Regions from separate parts of the Alkalihalophilus pseudofirmus genome, predicted to be linked through region 1. Evidence: a T-box and tRNA genes for the amino acid it is inferred to sense, from the RefSeq annotation. Region 1 holds a T-box; the other holds one or more tRNA genes.

Region 1 (12,230 bases):
AAACCACAGCAAGAAGAACCTCAAAAAGAATCTAGGTTCCAGCAGCAAGCACCGCAACCTCAAGATTCTTCTGACACATTAGATATTCCTACGTTCTTACGTAATCGTAGAAATCGTTCAAGATAACAAGGGAAGCATCAGCGCCTAGCGCTGATGCTTTTTTTTATGTTTTATACTCTTCGTCCAGAGATAGACATATTCAGTGAAAATCTATCAAAATTACATCGAATTACTCGTCATGAATTGACAGACTAATTAATAGACTTTATATATACTTAATTTCAAAAGAATGGTAAGAAGGGATGCGATGACTCTTTATCTTGATGTAATCTGGTTTCTTAATTTTTGTATTGATTATTTATTAATTGCTCTCACAGCCATTGTACTAAAGAGACGATTTAACCGAATCCGCTTTATAGTTGGCGCGCTTTTTGCATCTTTGATTGTTTTTTTGATGTTCACACCATTAGGCGCTTTATTCTATCAGCCTTGGATGAAAGCAATCTATTCTATATTTATAATCCTTATCGCATTTGGTTTTAAGAGATGGAGTTATTTCTTTCAGGGACTATTGATGTTTTACTTTGTCACCTTTATGACTGGCGGTGGATTGTTTGCTCTTCACTTTTTTTGGCAGACTGAAATTGATTTTCTAGCTGCTGTTTCCTCTCCTGCACAAGCCGGGTTTGGGAGCGGAATCAGCTGGGTGTTTGTAGTCTTTGGATTTCCACTCGTATGGTATTTTTCTAAAGCTAGAATCGAGACGATTGAAGTGAAAAAAATTCATTACGAGCAGCTAGCAATCGTTACGATTCACCTCTTTGGCCAGTCTATTAAAACACAAGGCCTAATAGATAGTGGCAATAAGCTGCATGATCCTATAACACGTGTGCCAGTCATGATCATTGAGACAACTTGCTTAGAGGAAACGTTCGGACAAGATGTCATTTCTGCTATCTCAACTTTAGACGTATTTAATGATTCAGGTAGCAAATTATCAGATGAATGGATGAAGAGGACGAAGATTATTCCGTATAAAGTAATTGGACAGAGCAATCCATTTCTAACGGCCATTAAACCAGATAGTGTCTCGATTGAACATGATGGACAAGTGTACCATTCCAACCAAGTTTTGATTGGACTTCAAGAAGAATCACTATCACCTGATCAAGCCTATCAATGTATCATTCACCCCGCGCTTGTAAGACAACCCTCTATAAGCCCTGTCGCAAATTAAAGATTATTACCTTACATCATAGGAGGCGATTTTATTGTTAAAACTTAAATTAAGGCTATTGTGGTATCGAATTATGCACAAGCTGGGAATGAAGCCAGATGAGATTTATTATATCGGGGGCAGTGAAGCCTTGCCCCCGCCGCTTTCTAAAGAAGAAGAAGCCGTATTGTTGAAGAAACTACCAACGGGTGACAAAGCCGTTCGATCGATGCTGATCGAGAGAAACCTGCGTCTTGTGGTGTATATAGCGAGGAAGTTTGAAAACACAGGAATCAATATAGAGGATCTAATCAGCATAGGAACCATCGGTCTCATAAAAGCGGTAAATACCTTTAATCCTGAAAAGAAAATTAAGCTCGCAACCTATGCTTCTCGTTGTATAGAAAATGAAATTCTGATGTATTTACGGAGAAACAATAAAACAAGGTCTGAAGTGTCCTTTGATGAGCCTCTTAACATCGATTGGGATGGCAACGAGTTATTGTTGTCAGATGTACTTGGAACAGAAGAGGATATTATTACGCGCGGAATTGAAGAAAAAGTAGATCGTAAATTATTAGTAAAAGCTCTTCATACGTTAAATGAACGTGAAAAGCAGATCATGGAGCTTCGTTTTGGACTTGCTGGGGAAGAAGAAAAAACACAGAAAGATGTGGCAGATATGCTTGGGATCTCTCAATCCTATATATCCCGTTTAGAAAAACGAATTATTAAACGACTACAAAAAGAGTTCAATAAAATGGTGTAAAAAATTTTTTTACTGAAGTTTTCGTTTCGTATCAAGCTCTCTCCCTTTTAGTCAAAATTGACTGATTTTAGCTTGTGCATATTTTTCCCACCTCAGGAGATACTTTACTTGACATCATCTCCCGCGTTAGGAGGGAAAGAATTGACACGAAATAAAGTTGAAATCTGTGGGGTAGATACATCAAAGCTTCCAGTATTAAAAAACACCGAAATGCGCGAATTATTTACTCAGTTACAAAGTGGTGATGACAGTGCAAGAGAAGTGTTAGTTAATGGTAATTTACGTTTAGTGTTAAGCGTTATTCAACGATTCAACAATCGCGGGGAGTACGTCGATGATTTATTTCAAGTAGGTTGTATTGGGTTAATGAAATCAATTGACAACTTTGATTTAAGTCAAAATGTCAAATTTTCAACGTATGCAGTACCTATGATTATTGGTGAGATAAGAAGGTATCTGCGTGATAATAATCCAATACGAGTTTCAAGGTCTTTACGTGATATCGCTTATAAAGCGCTGCAGGTCAGAGATCAACTGATGGCTGAAAAAAAGCGTGAAAATGAGCCGACAGTACAAGAGATTGCAAAAGTTCTTGATGTGCCAAAAGAAGATGTGGTTTTTGCCCTTGATGCAATTCAAGACCCTGTCTCTTTGTTTGAACCGATTTACAATGATGGGGGAGACCCAATCTTTGTAATGGATCAAATAAGTGATGAGCGTAATAAGGATGTTAACTGGGTAGAAGAAATTGCATTAAAAGAAGCCATGATCCGCCTGAATGATCGAGAAAAAATGATTTTAAATATGCGCTTCTTCCAAGGGAAAACTCAAATGGAAGTCGCTGATGAAATTGGTATTTCACAAGCTCAAGTATCAAGGCTAGAAAAGGCCGCTATCCAACAAATGAATAAGCATGCTCAAAGTTAACACGTTTTGTAAACAAATCAATCAGCAAAAGGCTCTTACGAACGATTTCGTAAGGGCTTTTTGTCATTTCAACCCATAGTCTCAGTTAACTTGTTCATAATTTATAGAACTAAGCGCATACAATGGGAGGAGAGGGTATGACTGAAAAAGAGGTGATGATTCACATGATGAAAATATCTGATCTGCAGGCAAAAGATATCGTTAACATGGAGAATGGAAAAAGGCTGGGTCACTTAACCGATTTAGATATTAATTTACAAACAGGTGAAATTGAAGCAATGGTAATTAACGGGTCGGGTAAGATGATGGGGCTTTTTGGCAGGGAAGAACAGGAAGTGATCATTCCATGGAAGAACATCATTAAAATTGGTTCCGATGTTATATTAGTTGAAGTACCTGAAGGGTTTAGACGGCCATTTACTAATATGAGCCAGCAAACGACAACAAGAAGGCGTTGAAAATGGAATAAAGTCGTTTCTTGTAAGCGGTCAATTATGGTAAACTATAACCAAACTAAGTTTTTAGAAGCAGCAAGTCGGAGGTGTAACATAATGGGAGAGGTATTTAGTGAAATCCACCCAGAGTGTTTAGCAGTAGAACAATGGCAAAACGAAAACTCAGATCTTGTTGCTGGCATTACAACAAGAAAGGGCGGATTAAGCGAGCCGCCTTTTAATACCCTTAATATGGGGTTCCATGTGAATGATGAATTAGATACTGTATTAAAAAATCGTGAGAGATTTGCTGAAATTATTTCCTTTCCTTTGAGTCAATGGGTAGGTTCAGAACAGGTCCATGGTTCAACAATACAAAAAGTAACAAAAGAAGACATGGGTTTAGGAGCAAGAACAATACAGGATGCGATTTCTGCTGCAGATGGTTTGTATACCAAGGAGCGAGGAATCTTATTAACCAGCCTATATGCAGACTGTGTACCTTTGCTTTTCTTTGCAAGAAATCACAGAATAATTGGTGTCGCCCATGCAGGCTGGAAGGGAACTGTCCAATTAATTGGTCCTAAGATGATTGAGAAATGGAACAATGATGAAGGAGTTCCTCTTAATGATATTCAGGTGGCTATTGCACCTTGCATTAGTAAAGAGGCATACGAAGTTGATGATTTTGTCATTAATAAGGTGATTAATGCACTACCCTATGCTGAAGAAAAAGTAGTTTACACAAAAAAGGCAAATGGAAAATATCAATTAGATTTAAGGTTATTAAATAAGCATTTATTAATTGAAGCTGGCATCGAAGAACGAAATATTTATGTTTCTTCTATTTGTACAGCTGAAGATGACAGACTCTATTCATACCGGGCTGAATCAGGTAAAACAGGCAGATTTATGAGTTATATCGGCCTTAGGTAAATGGTTGGTAAGAAGAAAGTAAGGTGAAGTGAATATGTCAGTCAAGGAGAATTTTGACAAAATACAAAGTGAAATAGCGTCTATTTGTGAGCGGATCGGTAGAGATCCTGCCTCGATAAATGTGGTTGCAGTGACCAAATATGTCAGCAACGAGCGAGCAAAAGAGGCGATTGATGCAGGCGTTGTTCATTTAGGGGAAAATAGAGCGGAAGGATTAGCTATGAAACAAGAAGACATTCAAGAACAGGTTTCTTGGCATTTTATAGGCTCCCTCCAGTCAAAAAAAGTAAAAAAAGTAGCCCCTCATATTTCTTATCTGCACTCTCTTGATCGGGTGTCGCTTGCTAAAGAATTGGACAAGCGTTTAGATAGGGAACTGGCATGTTTTGTTCAAGTAAATGTCTCAAAAGAAGAGTCGAAAGCAGGTCTTGATATAGAGGAAGTAGATGAGTTTATACAAGAGTTAGCAGCGTACCCTTCCTTGAAAATTATAGGTTTAATGACAATGGCGCCATTTGTCAATGATCCCGAAGAGACGAGACCAATCTTTAAGGCCTTAAAGAAACTTCAATTAGATATTCAGGCTAAAAACTATTCTCATGCTCCGTGTACAGAGCTGTCAATGGGAATGTCTAATGACTACCAAGTAGCTATTGAAGAAGGAGCCACCTTTATACGTATTGGTACATCACTTGTCGGCAATGAGAAAAAAGAAGGAAATTGATAAAAGAGGACAACTATTAAGAGGAGGGATGGTTTATGGGGATGAAAAAGAAATTTAAGCGATTTTTTGAATTAGAAGATGACGTAAGGGAATATGAAGAGGTTGTCGAAGAAGCTTCAGAAGATGAAATAGAGCCCACTCCCCAAAGAGGGAAAAAAAGCAGTGATAAGCAGCAGGCAGCAAATGTTGTAAGTCTACAAAGCGTGCAAAAAGGGGCTAAAGTCATTTTAGTGGAACCTAGAACATATGATGAGGCACAGGAGATTGCCGACCATCTTAAAAGCCGCAAAGCCGTCATTATCAATTTACAACGCGTCTCCCATGACCAGGCAAAGCGGGTAGTCGATTTTTTGAGTGGGACAGTGTATGCTATTGGAGGAGACATTCAAAAGCTAGGTCAAAATATTTTCTTGTGTACACCTGATAATGTAGATGTTTCAGGAACCATTACAGAAATGATGCAAGATCAGTTTGATCGTTAAGGTATGGTAAAGGTGGTGAAGTATTCGTGCAAACAATAGGTGCATTGCTTTATAACGCAATGTATATATACTCATTTTTAATTATTGGATATATTCTTATGTCTTGGTTCCCGAATGCCCGTGAATCCTCTTTCGGGCAATTTTTAGGAAGCATTGTCGAGCCATATTTGGAACCATTCAGACGTTTTATTCCGCCGCTAGGTATGATTGATTTATCGCCGATTGTAGCGATTATTGTTCTACGTTTAGCGAGCGCGGGAGTTCTTGCCATTTTTAGTTAAGGTGAAGGATACGGGCAGCTTAATTGAAGGAGTTCGATTAAAGGAGTTCGTTCATGTCGATTTTTCAGCATTTTAGGGAAGAAGAAAGGCCTTTTGTTGAACAAGTATTATCGTGGAAAGAGGAAGTCAGTGTGATGCATCAAGAGCGCAGAACCGATTTCCTTGACCCAAGAGAGCAAGATATTGTTCGATTAATTATTGGAAATGATGACGAGCTGTCGTATCAATTTTTTGGAGGAGCAGATGACTCTGAGAGAAAGAGAGCTTATCTTTGCCCTTCCTATTTAGTAATTGAACAATCTCATTTTAATTTAGCTTATTTCTCGATAAATTACCCTGCCAAATTCATTACGCTCACCCATTCTGATGTATTAGGTTCTTTGATGAATATTGGGCTTAAACGAGAAAAATTTGGGGATATCATGATTACTCAGGATGATATTCAATTAGTTGTAGCAAGTGAAATCGCTGACTTCGTGAAAATGAATGTAGAGAAGATTGGTAAGGCTAGTATTGACTTAGTGCCTATTTCACTTGAACAACTAAAAACACCTGAAGATAAATGGACGGAGGAAGGTATGACCGTTTCCTCAATGAGGCTTGATGTCATCCTCTCAGAAATTTATAATCTTTCTCGTGCAAAAGTGAAGCCGTATATTGAAAGAGGCTTCGTAAAAGTGAATTGGCGGGTAACAGATCACGTGGACTTCTTAGTTAAAGAAGGAGATTACATATCTGTTCGTGGACACGGACGCAGTAAAGTGCTAGAACAATTAGGCCGGACAAAAAAAGATAAAATTAGAATTCGTTACGCGAGATTATTATAGTCAGATAATGATGTTTCCAATTATTTCTTTGTGGGAATAAAAGGTTTTACTCTTTTTTTGTCGAATATAAGAAAAATAAACTACAGAGTAATGAAAAAGTGAAATTCCAAGAAAAGTTTAAAATTGGGGGTGGCAAAGGTGCCTTTAACACCATTAGATATTCACAACAAGGAATTTACCAGAGGTTTCAGAGGGTATGATGAAGATGAAGTCAATGAATTTCTTGATCAAGTCATTAAAGACTATGAAGCTGTGCTGCGTGAGAAGAAAGAATTGTTTGATCGAGTAACTGATTTAGATGAGAAGCTTGAGCACTTTAAGAACATTGAAGAAACATTAAACAAGTCTATTCTAGTTGCTCAAGAGTCAGCAGAAGAGGTAAGGCGCAATGCGCAAAAAGAAGCTCAGTTAATCGTTAAAGAAGCTGAGAAGAATGCTGATCGTATTATTAATGATTCTTTATCAAAGTCACGTAAAATCATGATTGAGATGGAAGAATTAAAAAAGCAGGCATCTGTTTATAAAATGCGTTTCAAAATGTTAATTGAAGCGCAATTAGAGATGTTAAAAACAGATGACTGGGACGAGTTTGTCGAGCCAGAAGAACATGAATTGGAAAAAGAACAATCCTAATTCATTCATTTTCGCTGTGCACCTTGCACAGCGCATCTCATTTAGCATATAATAATGATTACTTATATAGCATACGACAATGATAAGGGATAGTATGTAAGGAATCTTAGAGAAGCGATTCAGGGGTGGTGCGAGCCTGAACTATAGATCTTTACAGAAAATCACCCTTTAGTTTTGCACCGAACGAAGTTGATCTAGTAGGCTGCGACGTCACGTTCACGTTACGAATGCTAAGTGGAGAGAAATCGTTATTGCACGGTATTCATGCATTACACTATTTCTTTTCATTAGGGTGGTACCACGGGTAAGTCTTCTCGTCCCTATTTGGGATGAGGGGACTTTTTTTGTTTTCGTGCTATACGTTAGGAATGATTCACATAAATGTTTCACAATAATCGAGTGGTGAAAACAACAAGGAGGAAATAAGGAATGGATTATAAACAAACGTTACTTATGCCAAAAACGGATTTCCCGATGCGCGGGAACTTACCGAACAATGAACCGAAACGTCAAGAAAAATGGAACGAGCAAGATATTTACCAAGCCGTGCAAAAAAGAACAGAAGGTCGTCCTCTATTTGTACTGCATGATGGACCTCCTTATGCCAATGGCGATATTCACATGGGTCATGCTTTAAACAAAGTACTGAAAGACTTCATTGTTCGCTATAAATCAATGAATGGATTTCATGCTCCATATGTACCTGGTTGGGACACACATGGTCTGCCAATTGAAACAGCCTTAACTAAAAACGGTAAAGTAAAACGCAAGGAAATGACCGTTGCTGCTTTTCGTAAGCTTTGTGAAGAGTATGCACGTGAGCAAGTCAGCCGTCAGCGTGAACAATTTATGCGGTTAGGTGTCAGAGGAGATTGGTGGAACCCTTATGTAACCCTGGATAAAGAATATGAAGCTCAGCAAATTAAAGTATTCGGTGATATGGCTAAAAAAGGCTATATCTACAAAGGGAAAAAACCTGTTTATTGGTCGCCTTCTTCTGAATCAGCTTTAGCTGAAGCTGAAATTGAGTATCATGACAAACGTTCGCCTTCTATTTATGTGGCTTTTAATATTAAGGATGGCAAAAATGTTTTAGTTGGTGATGAGAAAATCATTATTTGGACAACAACTCCTTGGACGATCCCAGCAAACTTAGGAATTTCTGTACATCCTGAGCTTGATTACAACGTAGTCAAAGTAAATGACGAGAAATATGTCGTTGCAGCTGGCTTACTTGAAAAGCTTCAAGCTGAATTTGAATGGGAGCAAGTAGAAGTTGAAAAAACTGTAAAAGGTCAAGAGCTTGAGCATGTTGTGGCCACCCACCCGCTTTACGGACGTGATTCACTCGTTATGTGTGGAGACCATGTAACACTAGATGCTGGTACAGGTTGTGTTCATACAGCACCAGGACACGGGGAAGAAGATTATCTTGTCGGACAAAAGTATGGTCTGGATGTTTTATGCCCGGTTGATGATAAAGGGAATATGACAGAGGAAGCTCCTGGATTTGAAGGAATGTTTTATGATCAGGCGAATAAGCCGATTACTGAAAAGCTCGATGAAGTGGGCGCATTAATGAAATTAACATTCATTACACACTCTTATGCTCATGATTGGAGAACAAAAAAGCCGGTAATTTATCGTGCTACAGCTCAATGGTTTGCTTCCATTGCTGATTTCCGAGATGAGCTTCTTCAAGCGATTAACGATGTAGAATGGATCCCTTCATGGGGAGAAACAAGACTTTACAACATGGTTCGTGACCGTGGGGATTGGTGTATTTCGAGACAGCGTGCATGGGGTGTGCCTATTCCGGTATTTTACGGGGAAAATGGTGAACCGATTATCACGGATGAAACGATCGATCATGTATCAGCACTTTTCCGTGAACACGGGTCAAATATTTGGTTTGAATGGGATACAAAAGAGTTATTGCCTGAAGGCTTTATTTCAGAACATAGTCCAAACGGTGAATTTACTCGTGAAATGGATATTATGGATGTATGGTTTGACTCAGGTTCATCCCATCAAGCGGTACTTGAAGAACGAGCAGAATTAGCTCGCCCGGCAGATCTATACCTTGAAGGTTCAGACCAATATCGCGGCTGGTTTAACTCTTCTTTATCAACTAGTGTTGCCGTAACTGGAAAAGCACCATATAAAGGCGTACTAAGCCACGGGTTTGCTCTTGATGGTGAAGGGCGCAAGATGAGTAAGTCGGTAGGTAATGTTGTCGTTCCTAACGATGTTATGAAGCAATTGGGAGCCGACATTTTAAGGCTTTGGGTAGCTTCTGTAGATTATCAGTCTGATGTACGTGTTTCTGATAAGATTTTAAAGCAAGTATCTGAGTCTTATCGTAAAATTCGTAACACCTTCCGTTTCTTGCTCGGTAATTTACATGACTTTGATCCTGCTGTGAATCGTGTAAAGAACGAGGATCTTGATGGCGTTCATTTATTTATGCTTGTTAAATTAAATGAAGTGATTGAAAAGGTAAAAGATGCATATGATCAATACCAATTCTCTACTGTTTATCACACGATCCATAATTTCTGCACAATTGAATTAAGTTCGTTCTATATGGATCTGGCTAAAGATACTCTTTATATTGAACATGCAGATCACGCTGAGCGTCGTAAAATTCAAACGGTTATGTACGAAAGTGTTCTTACGTTAACGAAGCTAGTATCACCGATCCTATCTCACACTGCTGATGAAGTATGGGAAGAGATCCCTGCTGTAAGTGAAGCAAGTGTTCAGTTAACAGATATGCCAGAGGCTGAATCATTTGGTGATGTGGAACAATTGAAAGCCAAATGGCAGCACTTCATGGCTGTTCGTGATGATGTTCTTAAAGCATTAGAACAAGCAAGAAATGATAAGAAAATTGGTAAATCATTAACAGCAGCTGTTACATTATATGCAGATGGGAATGTATTAGAGTTATTAAACACTACACCTAATTTAGAGAAATTATTTATCGTCTCAGCGGTTCGGGTAAAAGCTGGCGTTGAGGCAGCACCTGAAGATGCTATGAGCTTTGATACTCTTCGTATCGTTGTTGAAAAAGCAGAAGGTGAAACATGTGAGCGCTGCTGGGTAGTTACACCGACAGTTGGAACAAATGATTCTCATCCTGGATTGTGTAAGTCATGTGCAGAGACGGTTGAGACGCATTACAATAACTAACACTACAAATCACCACTTTTAATAAGTGGTGATTTTCTTCTGTTTACATCAATTGGCTAAGTTCTCTTTTCGTTGTTTTCACTAAGTTTGGTTAAGCTATAACAGAGCTTATCTGGAAGCTGAAAGCTCAAAAGGGGAGAATTTTTATGCGGAATTGGAGTAAACAGAAAAGACAGCTAGAAGAAATGAAAAAGTCATTAGAAGCACGAATTAATTCAGATGACCATCATGAATCAAAGCATGCATTATCAGCTTCAACTGGTGAATTATCACAATATGATAATCATCCCGCTGATACGGCGACGGATCTTTATGAGCGTGAGAAAGATACAGCGATATATGCGCATCTTGAAAAAGAGCTAGCGGATGTCAATCAAGCGCTTGATAAAATTGAGAACGGGACGTACGGTGTGTGTGCACGTACAGGGAGAGATATTCCTATTGAGCGGTTAGAGGCCAATCCAACCGCAACGACAACGGTTGAAGAGGCACGAGCGCATATTGCTGATGATCGTCCTGTTGAAGAAGAGGTGCTGGATTCTTTTGGCCGCTACAACTATGACGATGATGATACAGAAACAGAGTTTGATGCAGAAGATGCATATCAATCAGTAGCCCGCTTTAATGAGAATTCGATGATTTATGAAGATGCCTCAATGGATGATGGGGATGAATTAATAGGGTATGTTGAAGAGCTAGAAGGGTTTCTCTCAACAGGAATAGAAGGGTATACTGGAGATGAGAATGTTCAGTTCCAGCGCAACGTGCATTATGATCACTATATGGATGAATTGTAGGGGGAGGACATCCCCCCTTTTTTGTGCTACAATGCATAAGTATGGAAACAAGTGAACAAGAGCGGAGGAACGAGTTTGATGTACTATATCATTGCCCTCATCGTGATTTTGATTGACCAAGTAACAAAATGGATTGTTGACACCTCAATGGAGATTGGTGAATCCATTTTAGTGATTGAGAATGTGTTATACATAACATCTCACCGTAATCAAGGGGCTGCCTTTGGTATTCTTCAAGGACAAATGTGGTTTTTCTATATTATTACGACTATCGTGATTATTGGAATTATTTATTACATGGAAAAAGAAGCAAAAGGTGATGTTTTATTTGCTACTTCCTTAGCACTAATTTTAGGCGGGGCTGTCGGTAACTTTATTGACCGCGTTTTTCGAGGAGAAGTTGTTGACTTTGTAGATACATTTATTTTTGGTTATAATTTCGCGATCTTTAACGTAGCAGATGCGGCTCTTTGTATAGGAGTCGGACTACTATTTATTAAAATGTTTCAAGATGAGCGAAGGAAGAAGGAGACAGCTTAAATGGAAGAAATTCAATGGACAATTTTAGAAGAGAATAAAAACGAACGAATTGATAAATTTCTAACTGCTCAAAATGGTGAGTGGTCAAGATCTCAAGTGCAACAATGGATCAAAGACGGTCAAGTCCAAGTTAATGGAAAGGCCACTAAATCTAATTATAAAATGCAAGTAGAGGACCAAGTCACTTTATCTATTCCTGAGCCTGAAGAGTTAGACGTTATTGCAGAAGACATTCCATTAGATGTCGTGTATGAAGATGCAGATGTCATTGTGGTGAATAAACCGCGCGGTATGGTTGTACACCCAGCTCCAGGCCACTATACGGGTACACTGGTAAATGCCTTGCTGCATCATTGTAAAGATTTGTCTGGAATCAACGGTGTTATTAGGCCGGGAATTGTACACAGAATTGATAAAGATACGTCAGGATTACTGATGGTAGCAAAAAATGATCATGCACATGAATCAT
Region 2 (12,230 bases), 1.5 Mb from region 1:
GCTGAACTTGGGGTATCGACCGCGCAAGCTGGATTAATCTTAACGATCTTTTCTGTTCCTTCTGCACTGTTTATTCCTGTTAGCGGCCTATTGAGTGATCGTTATGGCAGACGAAATATAGTGATGGTTTCATTGCTGATTGTCATGTTAGGATGCATCATTTCTGGGGCTGGCTCTGTTTTTCAATCGTTTGAAGCGATTCTTGCCGGAAGATTCATTCAAGGGATTGGAGCAGGAGGAGTGACGCCGATTGCGATGGTGCTTGCAGCGGAATTGTTTCAAGGAGATAAACGGAATCAAGCGCTAGCATCAATTGAAAGTTTTAATGGGGTTGGAAAAGTGATCAGTCCTGTCATAGGAGGAGCGGTATTACTTGGAGTATGGTATTACAGTTTTGTTGTGTATTTAGCGGCAGCCCTTTTAGCATTTATGGGCTTTTATTTAGTTATTCCGAAAAATGAAGCTGTGCGCCAAGAAAAAGGCAAGGGGATGATCAGAGAAGCAATTCAGTTTATTAAAAGTGAAAGAAATGTTCTGATGCCTATTTTTTTAGCAAGCGGTGCCGGAATGTTTTTGTTGTTCGGATTTCTCTTTTTACTTTCTTATGAATGGGAAGGAATGTATTCTTCTAATGGGTTAATCAAAGGTCTTGTATTAGCGGTACCATTACTTCTTTTAACAGTTTGTTCCCTTTTGACAGGTAAGTATGCTTTGAAAAATGCAGATCAAATTAAAAGGTGTATTTTGACAGGTTTATTGCTTTTCATTTTGGTGGCATTGGTTTTTATTTTTACAAGCGGCTTCTTAAGTGATTTACTGCTAACCAGCCTTCTTTCAATCGGACTTGGCTTTCTGTTGCCGGGATGCAGTGCGGCTGTGGCTGCTGTTGTCAATCAGCAGATAAAAGGAATGATCTTTTCCATTTATTCTATGGTCCGTTTTCTTGGCGTTGCTTTTGGACCGTACTTTTTTGGTGTATGGTTAGATGACCGTATGCAAATGAGCTTTAACATCCTACTTTTAGCAGGTGTGACATGTGTGGTTTTAGTATGGAATTGGACGTGTCTGCCAATTGGGAAAACATGTGAAACCCATCAAACTTCATGAGAATGAATAAAAGATAGATCTAAAGTCCCTTTTCTTTTTTCTGTAAAAACTGTTTCCTAATGAGTAGAGCATTCGTTATATAGTTGCTAATAGTTGGTAAATGATGAATGCCGTATGGCCGGTAAGTGGTCAGAATAAAGGAGAGATTAATTTGAAACACTCATGGAAGAAACTGCTGTCGCTTGTTCTCGTGTTTACGTTATTGTATCCAATGCTCTTGCCAGCAGCTGCTTTAGCAGACGCTGCACCTGGAGACGTGATTGTCACATTGGGGGAAAATCTATCACCAGCTGATCGAGAAAAGATTTTAGCTGAAATGAATGAGACTGAAGAGACAGAGATTATTACAGTCAGTAACCAAGAAGAAAGAGAATACTTGGGTGATTATATTAGCTCCTCACAAATTGGTACGCGTGCCTTATCTTCTACAAAGATCACTTTGGCGGAGCAAGGGGCTGGAATCAATGTAGAAACGAATAATATTACATGGGTATCTGAAGGCATGTATGCGAACGCATTAGTAACTGCAGGTGTGGAAGATGCTGAAATTTATGTCACAGCTCCATTCCCTGTTTCAGGGACAGCTGCTTTAACAGGTCTGATTAAAGCGTATGAAATTGCAGCTGAAATTGAGATTCCTGAAGAGCAAAAGCAAGTAGCGAACGAAGAAATGGTCCGTACGGCAGAGCTTGCCGAGTCGATCGGGGTAGAAGAAGCTACTGAACTTATGAACCGAATTAAAGAAGAAATTGCAAATAATCCGGTAGAATCTGAAGAGGATCTTAGAGAACTTATCAGACGGATTGCAGCAGAACTTGGGATTGAACTGACAGAGCAAGAACTTGATGGACTGGTTTCATTATTCATGCGAATGAAGGACTTAAATATTAACTGGGATCAGGTACAAGATCAAATCTCTAAAGTCCGCGATAACTTAGGTGAATTTTTAGCACGTGAAGACACGCAGAACTTTATTAGTCGTTTTCTAGAAGTGATCGCTCAGTTAATTGAAGCACTTAAAGGACTATTTACATCTGAGGCATAAGAGAGGGAGAGGGTTCCCTCTCTTTTTCTTTTACACAGAACGATAAGGTGTAGTACGATGTATGTATGCAGGGACTGTCTTTTCGAAGGGTTTGACTGACTGTTTTTTCGCTTTTTCAATCATCTTTTTTCCTGCTTTTTTCATTTCAATACCTCCTGAATTGATCTGTATTATCATGTAGTTGTATGATTATCTTGACCAAGGGAACGATTTAACTATTCATCGTTATATATAACCAAAAAATTGAAACAATTTTTATTTCTTTTCGTATATACATAAAAAGAGGAGGGACGTTTATATGGAATGGCTAGATTCCGCAACAATCGGCTTTTTTGTAGTCTTTTTAGGCACATTATTCTTATTTGGTGAACTTCTTGTTAGAATGAGAGGGATTTTCGCGATACTCGGTGTGGCCATTATGGCTATGTATTTCTCTTATCACCTAGCGGGTGACGTAGGATTTTGGGTCGTCATTCTTTATGTCGTTGGTTTAGCACTGATTATTGTAGATGGTAAAGTAATTACTGATGGGACAGTCGCCTTATTAGGTGTGCTTCTTATGATTACAGGTCTAGCTTTGCCTGCACCAGATTTAATTTATGGTATTTTAGTATCAATGGGCTTTTTAGTAGGTGGATTTAGTTCTGGTTTATTTTTGAAAGTATTTCCATCTCGTGATCTCTGGGCTCGTCTTACGTTAAAAGACCGTTTGACAGGAGATATGGGATATAACTCTTTAAGAGAAGATTACCGAGAGCTGGTAGGTAAAGAAGGTAGAACCCTTAGTGCGTTCAGGCCTACGGGAACGGTCGAAATTGAAGATAAACATTATAGTGCAACAAGCGGGGGACAATGGCTTGAGGCAAATATGACGGTGAAAGTCACAGATGTTGATGGGACACGAATTGTGGTAAAGAAGATTAACGAAGAAAAACCAAGCGATGAGGCCTGATCAGGCTCATCACTTGGTTTTTTGTTTTGGTTTTGGAATAGCGCTTAGCGCATAGACAATCATACAAAGTACAGCCAAAACTAAGAAGTATCCAGGGATGCCTCCTATAAAAACGTCTGCCCAAGCAAATAAGATCACAGGAAGGGTCATCGCATAAGCTGTAATTAACCACATATGACGATACTGAATGTTTTTTCTGGTACCTCTAAATAATAAAGCAACAAAGGCCAAGATTGTTATCCCGAGAAAAGCAAGTCCTAATACGCCGCTGTACATAAGCAATGATATGATAGCGAGCAATAACGGGAGGAATCCTTTAATATCAGTTAGCCGCTCGTTAAGCTCTGTGTCACTGACCTCTTGGAGCCCTATTAAAGAATAATTAACAGAATGTGTTGAACCATATCTGAATAGGAGCGCTTCATTCTGTTGAAAAATAATTCCTTCGCCAAGCTGTTCAAGGTCTTGGGTAGTTAATTGATTATTTGGGTCAAGGACAAAGACACCTTCAGACAGGGATTCATTTACATAGGGTTCATCCACCTCTGCTTGCAGCTCGCCGTCCCTTAGTGAAAAGGCTGGCATGTCGTTTTCAAGGCTCTCTTCTAGCTGGTTTATGCTGGATACATACGTCATTATTAAAGAGACAATAAAAGGTATACATGCAATAAACACAACCATCAAAACATGCAGCAGTGCTTTTGTGATAGGCTGAAACCGGCTGTATGCTATTACTTTTTTATCAAATAGGCTTTTATAGAAAAATTGGAAAGCGTTCATTTTATTCTCCTCTCATATCAACACATATTCTATCTGAAGCCGTTAAAATCAACAAGTTTCAAATACGTGAACAAGCATTATTTGGCGAATGTTCAAGATGCTTTAAAATTTTTTAAAAAATCATATTTACAAAATGTTTATAAATGCTTAATAATAGATGGGGTGTCATTGTTGAGGTTTGTCGAAAGTCGAAAAATTAAATAGGAATGACTTTCTAAAATGAGGGGATGAGATTAAGTGGATTTACAGACACTTTTGTTCATGTTTTTTGGAGGTCTCGGAATATTCCTTTTTGGGATCAAATTCATGGGGGACGGCCTTCAAAAAGTAGCAGGGGAGAGACTGCGTGACTTATTGGACAAGTTTACGACGAACCCTGTTATGGGGGTTTTTGCCGGGATATTTGTTACTGTATTGCTTCAAACAAGTACCGGTACAACGGTTTTAACGATTGGGCTTGTTAATGCTGGTTTTATGACATTGAAGCAAGCGATCGGTGTAATAATGGGTGCTAATATTGGAACGACGGTAACAGCGTTCATTATCGGTATTAAAATCTCAGCCTACTCACTGCCAATCATTGCTGTAGGGGCGGCCTTGATCTTCTTTATTAAACAGAAGAAAGTGAATAATTACGGCCAAGTTATCTTTGGATTTGGTGCATTATTCTACGGGTTAGACCTTATGGGAGAAGGGTTAAAGCCATTGCGAGAACTGCAAGCATTTGCTGATTTAACGGTTCAAATGGCAGATAATCCGCTGCTTGGTGTGTTGATCGGTACTATTTTTACAGTTGCCGTACAAAGTTCCAGCGCATCAATTGGACTCTTGCAGCAGCTATACGATCAAGGGGCGATGACCTTAGATGCTGTGCTTCCGGTATTGTTTGGAGATAATATCGGGACAACGATTACAGCTATTTTAGCTGCGATTGGCGCATCTGTTGCGGCAAAACGTGCAGCATTAACACATGTAATTTTTAATTTGATCGGTACAGTTATTGTTTTAATTGTATTTCCGCTGTTCTACAACTTAGTAAGTTTCTTAGCGGTAGAACTAGGGTTGAACCGTCCGATGACAATTGCTTTTGCACATGGGATATTCAACGTATCAAACACGCTGATTCAGCTTCCGTTTGTAGCCTTGTTGGCTGTTATTGTGACAAAGCTTGTGCCTGGTGATGAGTACAACATTGAATATAAAGCGAAGCACTTAGATCCTCGCTTTATCGGAAGATCACCTGCTATTGCATTAGGACAAGCCAAGCAAGAGGTTATTCGAATGGCCGATTTCTCTGAGAAAGGACTTATTGAAGTAAGTCAATACTTAGAGAATGGACAGAAACGTCATGCCGAAATGGCGACACAGTTTGAAAGTGCGATCAATAACTTAGACCGTAAAATCACAGAATACCTTATTCAAATTTCATCACGTTCGTTATCTGATCAAGATTCTAAGATGCATTCCATGCTTATGGATACTGTCCGTGATATTGAACGTATTGGTGATCACATAGAAAATATTGTAGAGCTAAAGGATTATCAAAAGACTCATAAAGTAGTCATGTCAGATACAGCGATTAGTGACTTACGTGAGATGTTTGATTTGACGATCTCTACTTTGCAAGAAGCTATCTCCTCCCTAGATAACGGAGATACTGATCAAGCCCGTTCTGTTCTTGAGAAGGAAGATCTTATTGATAAGATGGAGCGCAAACTCCGTAAACAGCATATTGCCCGCGTCAATGAAGGAAGATGTTCAGGCGCAGCAGGCATTGTGTTTGTAGATATTGTTAGTAACTTAGAACGTATTGGTGACCACTCAGTGAATATTGCTGAAGCAGTGATTGGAGAAGTTCGCTAACATTTGGAGCTGTCCTAGCGGGGCAGCTTCTTTTTTTTGTGTGATAGGAATTGGTTAACAGGATTGATTTAAAGCAGCCAATTCATTAATGGAATGTGAGTGGAACTGGAACTTTTTAAAGGTGAGTTATGCTATAATGAACAAGCGTCTAATAAGTGTTGTACCTCTTTGAAATATAAGCGTACAAAAATAAAAAAACATATTGACTTTATCTCCGTTGGTTGGTATTATAATTCTTGTCTTCAACAAAAGACGGATGATACATAACATATTCCACAGTAGCTCAGTGGTAGAGCAATCGGCTGTTAACCGATCGGTCGTAGGTTCGAGTCCTACCTGTGGAGCCATTATGGCGGTGTAGCTCAGCTGGCTAGAGCGTACGGTTCATACCCGTGAGGTCGGGGGTTCGATCCCCTCCGCCGCTATCCTTATTACTTATCATAAACAAATGGCGATTGTGGCGAAGTGGTTAACGCACCGGATTGTGGTTCCGGCATTCGTGGGTTCGATTCCCATCAGTCGCCCCATACGAGGACCCTTAGCTCAGTTGGTTAGAGCAGTCGGCTCATAACCGATCGGTCGTAGGTTCGAGTCCTACAGGGTCCACCATAGTTTTATATTGCGGAGGAATACCCAAGTCCGGCTGAAGGGATCGGTCTTGAAAACCGACAGGCGGGTTAAACCGCGCGGGGGTTCGAATCCCTCTTCCTCCGCCATACATAATGATAATTGATTTACATAGAAAAAGAGCTGCCCCCTCGGGCAGCTCTTTTGTGTTGAATAACTATATTAGGCGAGGGCAAATGGAAGCGATTCAGCTCTGAAACGATACAATTTGGTGTAAGAGTGACGCAATTGGAGTTTGAACCGCCGCAATAAAAGCAGAGTGACGCAATTAAGCGATCAATCGATTCAATTCTGTGATCCACCCGCGCAATCACTTCTCTAATTAGCGCATAAACTGATTGAAAACATACAATTAAATTTCCGGCCGCTGGGTGACATAACCATGCCCGCTTTATTCACGTGCGGCTCTGAATTATGACGATTTCTTAATGTTTAGGTTAAGAATATCCAAGTGATAAGACCAAGTGAAATACAGTACACGGCGAAATAACTTAATTTTGCTTTTTGAACCATGGCAATCAACCACTTAATACTAATTATGGCAAACAAAAAGGAAGAAATAAAGGCTAGCCATAATTCAAGGCCCACACCGTCTGTAAATTGCCCGATAATCTCAGGAAGTTTTAAAAGGGTGATTCCAGATATAATCGGAATGGAGAGTAAAAAGGAGTAGCGAAGAGCTGTCTCTTTGTTCAAACCGCACCACAGGGCCACAACGAGAGTACTTCCCGCACGTGATATGCCTGGTATGACTGCTAATGCCTGCCCGAGCCCGATTAATACCGCATGCCCCCATGTTATTTCCTTTGGTCCCCTCAATCCCTCATTTACACCATGTTCAATTAAGATTAAAAAGATCCCGGTGATAATCAGAGCAGCGCCGATCGTCGCTGTATTGGTGATGGAGTCTCCAAACCAACCTTCCATCAGCTTACCGACAATCATTGTAATAAGAGTAGAGGCGGCCATTAAAGCAGTAAATCTGAAATCGCCTTCGCTTCGTTGGTCTTTCTTAAAAAGATATTGATAAGAACCCTGTAAAAGCTTCAACACATCTTTTCTAAAATACAATAAAACGGCAAGCAAAGATGCTAAATGCAGAAACACTTCAAATGTTAAGGGGCTATCACTCATATTTATCTTAAGCAGTTTTTCAAAAATGAGGAGATGAGCACTGCTTGAGATGGGAAGAAATTCTGAAATTCCTTGTATAAACCCTATGAATAAAGCTTCAATCCACGACATTAGATCCTCCTTTAAAGCTAAGTTATTACATTCTTATGGGACAAGAAATGAATTTATGATCCATCTTGTTTAAAGGGGTTAGGTAGTGGGAAATGTATAAAGGTGTGCGAAATCGAAAGAATAGTGCATTATCGTTGCAACAAAGAGAAGATTTTGGTAATGTAGAAGCGGAAAGACTTAAGAAACATAACTGTTGATTAAGTCATTTGCCTTTTGGGAAAAGACGTCCCAAGTTACACATGTATTCATTATAAGGAGGAGATTTTGAAATGGCTTACGAATTACCACAATTACCTTACGCAGCAAACGCTCTAGAACCTCATATTGATGAGCAAACAATGAATATTCACCACGGGAAGCATCACAACACTTACATCACTAAATTAAATGCAGCACTTGAAGGACATGATGATCTTCAAAGCAAAAGCATTGAAGAGCTTGTAAGTAACCTTGATGCAGTACCTGAGAACATTCGTGGTGCAGTACGTAACAATGGTGGCGGACATGCTAACCACACATTCTTCTGGCAAATCCTTAGCCCGAATGGTGGCGGTGCACCAACTGGCGAATTAGCAGATGCAATTAATTCTGAATTTGGCAGCTTTGAAGCATTCAAAGAAAAATTTGCTGATGCAGGAGCTAACCGTTTCGGTTCTGGTTGGGCATGGCTAATTGTTGATGGCGGAAAGCTTGCTGTTACAAGCACTCCAAACCAAGATACGCCTCTTATGGAAGGTAAAACACCAATCCTAGGATTAGATGTTTGGGAGCATGCTTACTACTTAAACTACCAAAACCGTCGTCCCGACTACATCAACGCATTCTGGAATGTAGTTAACTGGGAAGAGGTTTCAAAACGTTACGCAGAAGCTAAATAATAAGCAAAAGCTAAATGATAATAGGAAAAGCAAAGTCCAAGCGGGCTTTGCTTTTTTTTTATTGGCAAAGCTAAACATCCCTTTCCGCTATTATTTTGTCCAGCTTCAAGGGCTATTCGCTCGAGGTTCCTTCTTACCGTTAAACGAGGTAAAAAAAGCGACCTCTTATTACCGGCCGTCCAGGACTTGTCGCTCATAAACAAGCCCTTTCCGCTTTTATTTATCCAGCTTCAATGGGCAGCGGCTCGAGGTCTTTTCATTCAAAAACTGTTTGGCAATGGCGGCCAAGCCAGTTTCTGCCTGAAAAGCTTGACGCCGCAAAACGCCCCTTTCCGCTTTTATTTTGTATAACGGGTTTTTGTTAAGACACACTACTGAGTAAGGGTGGTGGAGTCGGTGAAGAAGTCTGTTATTCAAAAATTGCTTGGAGATGTAGAGGTAACGAGAGATTTAGTGCTTCTCCTAACGATTGGGGGGTTATATGCCCTAAGTATTGCGCTTTCTAATACGTTTGTTAACGTTTATTTGTGGAAGCAGTCAGGGGAGTTTATTGATTTAGCCTTATATAATTTAACGGCTGTTATCTTTCAGCCATTAACATTTATATTAGCCGGAAGGTGGGCGAAGAAAATTGACCGTGTGATTGTGCTTAGGTTAGGGGTCATTTTCCTAGCTGGATTTTATACGACAGTGCTTTTATTAGGTGATGTTGCGAATCATTATTTAGTGATATTAGGTGCGCTGCTCGGTATAGGGTTTGGATTTTACTGGCTTGCCTTTAATGTACTCACATTTGAGATCACTGAACCGGAAACGCGTGATTTCTTTAATGGATTTTTAGGCTTGCTTACGTCCTTTGCAGGCATGATTGGACCGATTGTTTCAGGATATATTATTACAAGGATGGAGCAGTTTACAGGGTATTCCGTCATATTTGGAATATCACTAACTCTTTTTGTAGTAGCTGTATTAATGAGTTTTCTTTTAAAGAGAAGAGCTGCAGAGGGCAAATTCTTTTTTAGACAAATTCTAGCGGAACGAAAAAATAATGCAAATTGGCGTCATATCCTCCATGCTCACTTTTTTCAAGGGCTTAGAGAAGGGACTTTTATCTTTGTCATTGTTGTTTGGGTATACATTGCAACAGGCAGTGAGTTGGCAATCGGTACGTATGGGCTTGTTGCTTCTGCTGTTCAATTTATAGCCTATTATACTGTTACCAGGTTGATGAAGCCGAGTTTTCGGAAGAAGTCCATTTTAATTGGCGGATCCATTCTCTATGCTGCGATTTACCTGATTGTCTTTGATTTATCCTTTGCGAAATTAATCATGTATGGAATCGTCATTTCTATTGCGTACCCAATGTTATTAGTACCATATATTTCGCTTACTTATGATGTAATCGGTAAAGGGTGGAAGGCTGCCGAAATGAGGATCGAGTATATTGTCGTCAGGGAAGTGTTTTTAAATAGCGGCCGTATTGTATCTGTGCTGACGTTTATAGGTGCCATACTTTTATTCCCTGAAGAGAAAAGTATTCCTGTTGTACTAGCTATTCTTGGAATCGGTCACTTTATCATTTATTTCTTTGTAAGACATGTTCGCTTTTCAAAGCCTGGAGGGGGAGAAAGCTACAGTTTTGCAAGACAGAAAAACGGCGACGGGGGAAGTACAGGAGGCACGAGTGTATAATGTTGCTAATTTGTGAAAGCTTCTATAGTGGCAGTGAATTCCTTTGACAATAAGTAGGGATATGCTATAATAAATTTACAAATTAAACAGCTTTGCCTGCCGTGTTAGTGAGCTTCTTCTTGTTTCGAACCTTGCGTTTTAAAAGGGAGTTCTACATCGAGCTAATGCCAGCAAGCCAGTTTATGCTGGACGCTGAAATTAGTTCTGCGAACACCCACCTACTTGAGTAGGTTCATGAAACAACTGAAGCAACGGCATTCGCGGGTATATACTTTAGAATGAATTTTAGACACCTTGCTTTAGGTGTCTATTGTCATGTATACAGATAATTGTGTTTTTATTATATAGATTAATGAGGGGACTTGCGGATGGGGAAAAATAAACCAAGAAAAAAAGGACATGTGCCAGCAAGACTGAATATGCTGTTCTTTGCTGTATTTATTCTTTTTTCAGCATTAATATTACGGTTAGGTATGGTTCAAATCGTTCAAGGTGAAGATTTTGAAAGAGTATTAGATCGTACGAGTAACACGACAGCAAGAATTGATGCTCCTCGCGGTCTTATGTTAGATCGCTACGGTACACCGGTTGTAGAAAATCAGCTTGAATTATCCGTTACATATACAAACCCTTCAAGACAGACCTCATCTGAGGCGATCTTAGAGGTGGCGCGTGATCTTGAAAAATTAATTGAAGTGGATACAAGCCGGATTACTGAGCGTGACCGTAAAGACTTTTGGCTGCTAATAAACAGTGACAGGCGTTTTGAGCTTGTAACAAAAGAAGAAAGAGCAGAGCTTGAGGGTCCGACAGAAGAATATCAATTAGAACTTGATCGTCTAACGGAGGAACACTTAGCTGAATTAACAGCGGAAGACGAAAGAGTGATGGCGATCTTTCGTGAGATGTCACGAGGGTATGCGAATACACCTCAACGTATAAAACGAGGCATAACCGAGGAAGAGGCAAATATTATCAGCGAAAACCTCGATCAGCTTCCGGGGGTAGATATTCTGCGTGACTCACGTCGTAATTACGTTTTCGGTGAGGCATTTAGAACGATTTTTGGCTCAACGGGATCTATTCCGCGTGAGAAGTTAGACTATTATTTATCACGAGGCTATGACCGCTCTGACATCGTTGGGACGAGTTATTTAGAGTTAGAATATGAAGATGTTCTTCGCGGTCAAAAGGCTGTGGTAGAAAGTATTACGACGTCAACTGGTGGTGAAATTGAGCGCTCGGTTAATGAAAAGCCGGGACAGCGCGGCAATGACCTAGTGTTGACACTTGATATGGAAATGCAGCAAAAGCTTGATGATATTATTTCACAAGAGATTAACAGCAAGGGTGGATCATTCATCAGTCAGCGGACAGCCTATGCCGTGATGATGGACCCAAAAACGGGCGACATTTTAGCAATGTCCGGCTACAGTAACGGTGAGCCGAATGACCAAATTGGAAATGTGACGAAAGCATTTGAAATGGGGTCTTCCGTGAAAGGTGCTTCGGTCTTGGCCGGCTATCAAACAGGTGCTATCAGCCACGGCCAAACGCTTTATGACCGACCGATTGATTTGCCAGGAACACCGCTCAAGCGTTCCTATGTGAATATGGGGTATGTCAATGACATTAAGGCATTAGAGCGTTCATCAAACGTATATATGTTTGAAATTGCGATGCGGATGATGGGTTATAATTATGGCAGCAGCAGAAGCTTTGATACACAAAGAGTAGCAGAAGCATATGATGAAACACGCTATATTTTCAGCCAGTTTGGTCTTGGTGCTGATACAGGCATTGACTTGCCTGGAAGCTCCCGAGGATTAACTGGTCAGAATCGAAACCCTGGTAACCTGCTCGATTTAATGATCGGCCAGTATGATACGTATACGCCGCTACAGCTTGTACAATATGTTGCAACGATTGCAAACGATGGATACCGTGTGAAACCACGTCTTGTATCAGAAATCCGCGAGCCAAGCTTATCACCGGATGAACCAGGGGCGATCCTGCATAAATTTGAACCGCAGATCTTAAA

Evidence for each region. A T-box is a leader RNA that pairs with one kind of tRNA and senses whether it is charged. The one in region 1 lies ahead of ileS (isoleucine--tRNA ligase), so its partner is inferred to be a tRNA-Ile.
Region 2: it encodes a tRNA-Ile, which carries the amino acid that the T-box ahead of ileS (isoleucine--tRNA ligase) is inferred to sense. The anticodon was not compared.

The regions. Positions count from the first base shown of each region.
Region 1 is NZ_CP117835.1:2,667,968-2,680,197, reverse strand. It holds gene ftsZ (cell division protein FtsZ) at 1-126, shown strand, start outside; gene spoIIGA (sigma-E processing peptidase SpoIIGA) at 308-1,237, shown strand; gene sigE (RNA polymerase sporulation sigma factor SigE) at 1,272-1,985, shown strand; gene sigG (RNA polymerase sporulation sigma factor SigG) at 2,094-2,912, shown strand; gene PQ478_RS14295 (YlmC/YmxH family sporulation protein) at 3,077-3,370, shown strand; gene pgeF (peptidoglycan editing factor PgeF) at 3,464-4,282, shown strand; gene PQ478_RS14285 (YggS family pyridoxal phosphate-dependent enzyme) at 4,317-5,006, shown strand; gene PQ478_RS14280 (cell division protein SepF) at 5,042-5,488, shown strand; gene PQ478_RS14275 (YggT family protein) at 5,515-5,769, shown strand; gene PQ478_RS14270 (YlmH family RNA-binding protein) at 5,823-6,596, shown strand; gene PQ478_RS14265 (DivIVA domain-containing protein) at 6,735-7,229, shown strand; T-box leader at 7,300-7,554, shown strand; gene ileS (isoleucine--tRNA ligase) at 7,659-10,424, shown strand; gene PQ478_RS14255 (TraR/DksA C4-type zinc finger protein) at 10,571-11,221, shown strand; gene lspA (signal peptidase II) at 11,297-11,761, shown strand; gene PQ478_RS14245 (RluA family pseudouridine synthase) at 11,762-12,230, shown strand, end outside.
Region 2 is NZ_CP117835.1:1,165,288-1,177,517, forward strand. It holds gene PQ478_RS06000 (MFS transporter) at 1-1,107, shown strand, start outside; gene PQ478_RS06005 (DUF1002 domain-containing protein) at 1,259-2,152, shown strand; gene PQ478_RS06010 (NfeD family protein) at 2,451-3,104, shown strand; gene PQ478_RS06015 (DUF1189 domain-containing protein) at 3,114-3,884, opposite strand; gene PQ478_RS06020 (Na/Pi cotransporter family protein) at 4,122-5,747, shown strand; tRNA gene PQ478_RS06025 (tRNA-Asn) at 6,020-6,094, shown strand; tRNA gene PQ478_RS06030 (tRNA-Met) at 6,099-6,172, shown strand; tRNA gene PQ478_RS06035 (tRNA-His) at 6,199-6,274, shown strand; tRNA gene PQ478_RS06040 (tRNA-Ile) at 6,280-6,356, shown strand; tRNA gene PQ478_RS06045 (tRNA-Ser) at 6,371-6,463, shown strand; gene PQ478_RS06050 (undecaprenyl-diphosphate phosphatase) at 6,807-7,619, opposite strand; gene PQ478_RS06055 (superoxide dismutase) at 7,889-8,497, shown strand; gene PQ478_RS06060 (MFS transporter) at 8,894-10,189, shown strand; RNA gene ssrS (6S RNA) at 10,280-10,460, shown strand; gene PQ478_RS06070 (peptidoglycan D,D-transpeptidase FtsI family protein) at 10,558-12,230, shown strand, end outside.